DNA from 2 places in the Streptomyces sp. NBC_01233 genome. Region 1 is predicted to be linked to the other one. Evidence: riboswitches for the same ligand, from Rfam matches in the RefSeq annotation. Region 1 holds a riboswitch; the other holds the start of a gene.
What was found. Region 1 has a riboswitch for S-adenosylmethionine ahead of thrC (threonine synthase). Riboswitches for the same ligand answer to the same signal wherever they lie in the genome.
Positions count from the first base shown of each region.

Region 2: another riboswitch for S-adenosylmethionine. It lies ahead of OG332_RS12680 (aminotransferase class V-fold PLP-dependent enzyme); the one in region 1 lies ahead of thrC (threonine synthase).

Region 1 covers NZ_CP108514.1:4,183,304-4,186,705, forward strand. The annotation lists gene OG332_RS19615 (cold-shock protein) at 1-197, opposite strand, end outside; gene OG332_RS19620 (MoaD/ThiS family protein) at 612-890, opposite strand; gene thrC (threonine synthase) at 928-2,202, opposite strand; SAM riboswitch class I at 2,220-2,376, opposite strand; gene OG332_RS19630 (glucosyl-3-phosphoglycerate synthase) at 2,561-3,402, shown strand, end outside.
Region 2 covers NZ_CP108514.1:2,726,183-2,729,584, reverse strand. The annotation lists gene trpD (anthranilate phosphoribosyltransferase) at 82-1,146, shown strand; SAM riboswitch class IV at 1,243-1,359, shown strand; gene OG332_RS12680 (aminotransferase class V-fold PLP-dependent enzyme) at 1,590-2,981, shown strand; gene OG332_RS12675 (Lrp/AsnC family transcriptional regulator) at 3,328-3,402, opposite strand, start outside.

The DNA.
Region 1 (3,402 bases):
GCGAGCTTGACCATGTCCGCCTGCGGACCCTTCTGGCCCTGCGAGATCTCGAACTCGACCCGCTGACCCTCTTCAAGGGTGCGGTACCCGTCCATCTGGATGGCGCTGTAGTGGACGAACACATCCGCACCACCGTCGACCGCGATGAAGCCGTAGCCCTTCTCCGCGTTGAACCACTTGACGGTGCCCTGAGCCATGCCTAACTCCCCTATTACTGGCCCTTGCGCGGGAACGCACTTCGCGTTCCCGGGTCAGAACTTGCGTCGGAACGCGTCGACCGAGGCTGAATGTATCTGCGCGAGTGCTGTCTGCAACAGGTCAATCCGACGAGAATTCCGGACACGGGGAAACATTGAAATAGAGTGAAAATTTGCCATATTCCAGGGCAACTCGGGCCTGACATATCTCGCCAAAGCCCCATACCGCACTTGCATGTTGACCCGATGTCGACCCTCACGCGACCCGTTCATATGCAGCGGGCAAGTCCGGCGGAGGGGACTTCCCCAACTCTACCCCGCCCAATCAAGCAGAATTGCCCCCTCCGCTTTTAACGGAGGGGGCAATTTCGGTTTGCGCGTGTCACCTATCAGGTGGCAAAGGGGCCGACAGGATCAGCAGCCGCCCGCGACGGCCGGGATGATCGAGACGCCGGCGCCGTCCGGCGTCTTCGCCTCCAGCCCGCCCTCAAAGCGCACGTCGTCGTCGTTGACGTAGACGTTCACGAAACGGCGCAGCTTGCCCTGGTCGTCCAGGACGCGCGCGGCGATGCCCGGGTGGCTCGCCTCCAGGGACTGGATGACCTCGGCGAGGGTCGCGCCCTCGGCGGGCACCTCGGCCTGACCGCCGGTGTAGGTGCGCAGGATGGTGGGGATGCGGACGTTGACGCTCATGGCGCTACTGCCTTTCCGGTAGAGCAGGGGGAGATGGTCAGGCCAGGCCGGCGGCGCGGAACGCGTCCAGGCTCGGGCGGATGGTGGCGGTCTGCCCGCTCTCCGCGGCCACCGCCTCCAGGGTCTTGAGGCCGTCGCCGGTGTTGAGGACGACGGTGGTCAGCGTCGGGTCGAGCTGCCCGTTCTCGATGAGCTTCTTCGTCACGCCGACGGTCACGCCGCCCGCGGTCTCGGCGAAGATGCCCTCGGTCTGCGCGAGGATCTTGATGGCCTCGACGACCTGCTCGTCGTTCACGTCCTCGACGAAGCCGCCGGTGCGGCGGGCGATGTCCAGGACGTACGGGCCGTCCGCCGGGTTGCCGATCGCGAGGGACTTGGCGATGGTGTTGGGCTTCTGCGGGCGGACCACGTCGTGACCGGCCTTGAAGGCGGTCGACACCGGGGAGCAGCCCTCGGCCTGGGCACCGAAGATCTTGTACGGCTTGTCCTCCACGAGGCCGAGCTTGATCAGCTCCTGCAGACCCTTGTCGATCTTCGTCAGCTGCGAGCCGGACGCGATCGGGATCACGAGCTGGTCGGGCAGCTGCCAGCCGAGCTGCTCGCAGATCTCGTAGGCGAGGGTCTTGGAGCCCTCTCCGTAGTACGGGCGCAGGTTGACGTTGACGAAGCCCCAGCCCTCGCCCAGCGGGTCGCCGATGAGCTCGGAGCAGAAGCGGTTGACGTCGTCGTAGTTGCCCTCGATGCCGACCAGGTCACCGCCGTACACACCGGCCATGACGACCTTGCCCTGCTCCAGGTCGTGCGGGATGAACACGCAGGAGCGGAAGCCGGCCCGGGCGGCCGCGGCGCCGACGGCGCCGGCCAGGTTGCCGGTGGAGGAGCAGGAGAGGGTGGTGAAGCCGAAGGCGCGGGCGGCCTCGACGGCGATGGCCACGACGCGGTCCTTGAAGGAGTGCGTCGGGTTGCCGGAGTCGTCCTTGACGTAGAGCTTGCCGGTGACGCCGAGCTCCTTGGCCAGGTTGGCGGCGTCCACGAGCTTGGTGAAGCCCGGGTTCAGGCTCGGCTTGGAGGCCACGTCCGCGGGGACGGGCAGCAGCGGCGCGTAACGCCAGATGTTGTTGGGGCCGGCCTCGATCGCGGCGCGCAGGGCCTCGGGGTCGCCGGTCGGGAGGTCGTAGGCGACTTCCAGCGGTCCGAAGCACTCGGCGCACGCGAAGATCGGGCCGAGCTCGAAGCGGGTACCGCACTCGCGACAGGAAAGACCGTTGGCGGGTCCGAGATCGACAGAGGTGGCGACAGTCTGTGCAGCCATGATGGCGAGGCCCTTTCTCCTCATCTTCCCCATGGCGCACTTCGCCATGAGACGGAATTGGCACCTTCCCTAGCCGGGGACCTCGCTGACGTCGCTGACGAGCGATCGCGAGAACCGACTGGAGGGTTGCCGGGGCTTCAACGGGCCGTGTCCCTCTGCCCCTCTGGATGAGCGGTATGGCACCGGCACACGCGCTCTGCGGCGCGCCGGTGCGTTTGTACGCGGGACCCCCGGCATGCGGTGGTCCTTCGCGTTGTTCAAGACTGTAACCGAAGGGCCGCGCGGTTGAGACAGCCGTCCGAACCGCGAGATGGATCACATAACGGCCGATAACGCCGACAAGCAGGGAGTGCTGAGGGTGCTGGAAGAGGTGGAGCGCTGGCTGGCAGACCGCTCCTGGTCAGCCGCCGACCGACCGCTCGACCAGCTGCTCGACCGGAAACGGGCGGCCGGGACCACGGTCAGCGTGGTGCTGCCCGCGCTGGACGAGGAGGCGACGGTCGGCGCGATCGTCGAGGTCATCCGGCGCGAGCTGATCGAGGGACTGCCGTTCCCCCTGGTGGATGAGCTGATCGTGATCGACTCGGGCTCGACCGACCGTACGGCGGAGGTCGCGGCGAAGGCGGGAGCCCGGGTGGTGCACCGCGACGAGATCCTGCCGAGGATCCCGGCGCTGCCCGGCAAGGGCGAGGTGCTGTGGCGCTCGCTGCAGGCCACCAGCGGGGACATCGTCTGCTTCGTCGACGCCGACCTGCGGGACTTCTCCTCCACGTTCGTCTCGGGGATCGTGGGACCGCTGCTGACCGAACCGGACGTGCAGTTCGTCAAGGCCATGTACGACCGCCCGCTCGGCGACGCCCCCGGCCAGGGCGGCCGGGTCACGGAACTCGTCGCCCGCCCCCTGCTCAACCTGCACTGGCCGCAGCTGGCCGGCTTCGTCCAGCCGCTGGGCGGCGAGTACGCCGTGCGCCGCTCCCTGCTGGAGCGGCTGCCGTTCCCCGTCGGGTACGGCGTCGAGCTGGGCCTGCTGGTCGACGCCCTGCACACGGTCGGGCTGGACGCGCTGGCCCAGGTGGACGTGGGCGTACGCGTCCACCGCCACCAGGACGGGCAGGCGCTCGGCCGGATGGCCGCGGCGATCTACCGCACCGCCCTGCTGCGGCTGTCGCGCGGGCACCACGTACGGCCGGAGCTGACGCA
Region 2 (3,402 bases), 1.5 Mb from region 1:
CTCTTTGCCGTCTTCGGGGCTGGATAGGCTGAACCCGTTCCCATCCGACGTGGAAACCTTGACGAGCAGCAGGAGCGGACCATGAACGTGGTGACCCCGGCAGGCGGCGACAGCGTGGCGGCCCGTGGCTGGCCGGGCGTCCTCGAGGCTCTGCTGACCGGCCAGGACCTGCGTGCGGACGACACCGCCTGGGCCATGGACCGGATCATGCGCGGGGAGGCCACCGACGCCCAGATCGCCGGCTTCACCGTCGCGCTGCGGGCGAAGGGGGAGACGGTCGCGGAGATCAACGGCCTCGTACGGGCCATGTACGGGCACGCCAACCTGATCGAGGTGCCGGGCCGGACGGTGGACATCGTCGGCACGGGCGGCGACGGGGCCAAAACGGTGAACATCTCGACGATGTCGGCGGTCGTGGTGGCCGGAACCGGTGCCAAGGTCGTCAAGCACGGAAACCGGGCGGCCTCCTCCGCGAGCGGCTCCTCGGACGTCCTGGAGAAGCTCGGGGTGAACCTCAACCTCAGCCTGGCGCGGGTCGTGGAGGTCGCCGAGGAGGCCGGCATCACCTTCTGCTTCGCGGTGAAGTTCCACCCGGCGCTGCGGCACGTGGCGGCGGCCCGCAAGGAACTGGGCATCCGGACCTTCTTCAACGCGCTGGGCCCGCTGACCAACCCGGCCCGGGTGCGCGCCCAGGCGACCGGCGTGGCCGACCCCCGGATGGCTCCGATCATCGCGGGCGTGCTCGCCGAACGGGGCTCCTCCGCGCTGGTCTTCCGCGGTGACGACGGCCTGGACGAGCTGACCACGACGGCGACCTCGCGGGTGTGGTGGGTCCGGGACGGCAAGGTGGCGGAGCAGGTCTTCGACCCGCGCGACATCGGCATCGACCTGGTCGACGTCTCGGCGCTGGCCGGCGGCGACCCCTCGTACAACGCGGACGTGGCGCGCCGCCTGCTGGCCGGCGAGACCGGCCCGGTCCGCGACGCCGTGCTGCTGAACTCGGCGGCGGCCCTGGTGGCCCTGGACCCCGGTACGGGCACGCTGGAGGAGCAGCTCGCCGCCGGCATCACCCGCGCGGCGGAGTCCATCGACTCGGGTGCGGCGCGTGCGGCACTGGAGCGGTGGGTGGCGGCCAGCAACGCCTGATCCCGACGGCCCGCCGATCGTTTCGAGCCAAGGCCCCGGTCCGCCATTCGGACCGGGGTCTTGCGCGCGGAGGATCATGTGGCAGGATGCTGACCAGGTCACGAGTGACAGCGTTTAGGCCCCGGCTTGCTGTCCGGCAACCCTCCTTCCGTGGCGGGGTGCCCCGGGTGATGACCAGGTCGTAGGCAGCAAGGCCTACGGCAAGCGCGGATCCCTCGATACCAGGGGTCCTGGTCTTCTCGAGGAGCGTTTTCCGTGAGCAAGCGAATGCGATAGGGCGACTCCGCCCCTACTTCACCCCTCGGATCAGGGTCACTTCCGTGTACCCCCGCCGACCGTCAGGTCCGGCCCGAGGGCTTTCCCGTACCCCGGACGGCCGCACGGCCGCACCCGCGTACGGACACACCGAAGCCATTCAGCCCTGCCTGCCGGGAGATACCGCCATGTCCGCATTCCTGAACGCCGCCACCACCTCCGTCGCCACCGACACCGCCGAGGGCCCCGCCTGTGCCGAGCCGCTGCCGGTGCTCGGCCGGGACGTCACCGTTCCGCTCGTCACCGGCGGCGAGGTCACCTACGCGGCCCTGGACTACGCGGCCAGCGCCCCGGCGCTCCAGCGGGTCTGGGACGACGTGGCCGCCTACGCCCCGTACTACGGCAGCGTGCACCGCGGCGCCGGGTACCTCTCGCAGCTCTCCACCGACCTCTTCGAGCAGAGCCGGGTCACGGTCGCCGAGTTCCTCGACTGCCGCCCCGCCGACCAGGTGATCTTCACCCGGTCCACCACCGACTCGCTGAACCTGCTCGCCGCCGTGCTTCCCGCCGACTGCCAGGTGTTCGTCTTCGAGACCGAGCACCACGCCTCGCTGCTGCCGTGGACGAACGCGCAGGTCACCTACCTCAACGCCCCGCGCACCCCGGACGAGGCCGTCGCCACCCTGGAGCGGGCCCTCGCCGACCGCGAGCCTTACGGCCCGGCCCTGGTCTGCGTCACCGGCGCCTCCAACGTCACCGGTGAACTGTGGCCGGTGAAGGAACTCGCCGCCGCCGCGCACGCCCACGGCGCGCGGATCGTCCTGGACGCCGCCCAGCTGGCCCCGCACCACCCCGTCTCGGTCCAGGACCTGGACGTGGACTGGGTCGCCTTCTCCGGACACAAGCTCTACGCGCCCTTCGGCTCGGGCGTGCTCGCCGGCCGCGCGGACTGGCTGCAGCAGGCCGAGCCGTACCTCGCGGGCGGCGGTGCCTCCCGCAAGGTGGCCCGGCGCGAGGACGGCGGCGTGGACGTCGAGTGGCACACCACGGCCGCCCGCCACGAGGCCGGTTCCCCGAACGTCATCGGCGTCTACTCCATCGCCTCGGCCTGCAAGGCCCTGACCGGGGCGGGCTTCGACAGCCTCGTCGCCCGCGAGCGCCACCTCATCGCGAAGGTGCGCGAGGGCCTGGCGGAGGTCCCGGCGGTCCGCGTCCTGTCCCTCTTCGGGGACGAGGCCCCGCGCGTCGGCGTCATCTCCTTCGTCGTGGACGGCTGGAACAGCTCCCACTTCGCCGCCGCGCTGTCCGCGGAGTACGGGATCGGCGTCCGCGACGGCCTGTTCTGCGCCCACCCGCTGGTCCGCACCCTCCTGGGCAGCGAGCCGCAGGCCCAGGGCGAATGCGGCGCCCCCGAGGCGGCCCCGGGGGAGCGCTCCCTGAACGCGATCCGCGTCAGCTTCGGCGCGGGCACCCCGGACGAGCACGTGGAGCGCTTCGTCCGCGCGGTGAAGGAGCTCGTCGCGGACGGCGCCAAGTGGCAGTACCGCACGGAGGAGGGCCGCTGCGTCCCGGCCGTCTGAGCGTGCGGCGCCGTCGCACGGGGCTCCGCCCCGGACCCCGCGCCTCAAACGCCGGCGAGGCTGGAATTTCACCCCGGCTCGGCGTGCCGCAGGCGGGTGGGGGAGCGGGGGCACGCAGGGACGTCCCCGCAGGACGAGCGCGCAACCGCCCTCAGCGGCCTTGACGTGCCCGCAGGCGCGAGCCGAGGAGACGTCCCGGAGGGACCCCGGGACGGCCGGGCCTACGGGTCCTGCTTCAGGGCGCCGTCCCAGCCCCGCCGGCGCTTGAGGCGTACCGAAGCCGGGGCCGCGCGCGGGTATCGGGGCGGGGCGAAGCCCGGGCCGGCCGCAGACCGCGCCGGAGGCTCTACGCGTCCAGGCCGATCGCGAACGCCGCTTCCAGGTCGTGCTGGGAGTAGGTGCGGAAGGCCACGTGGGTGTC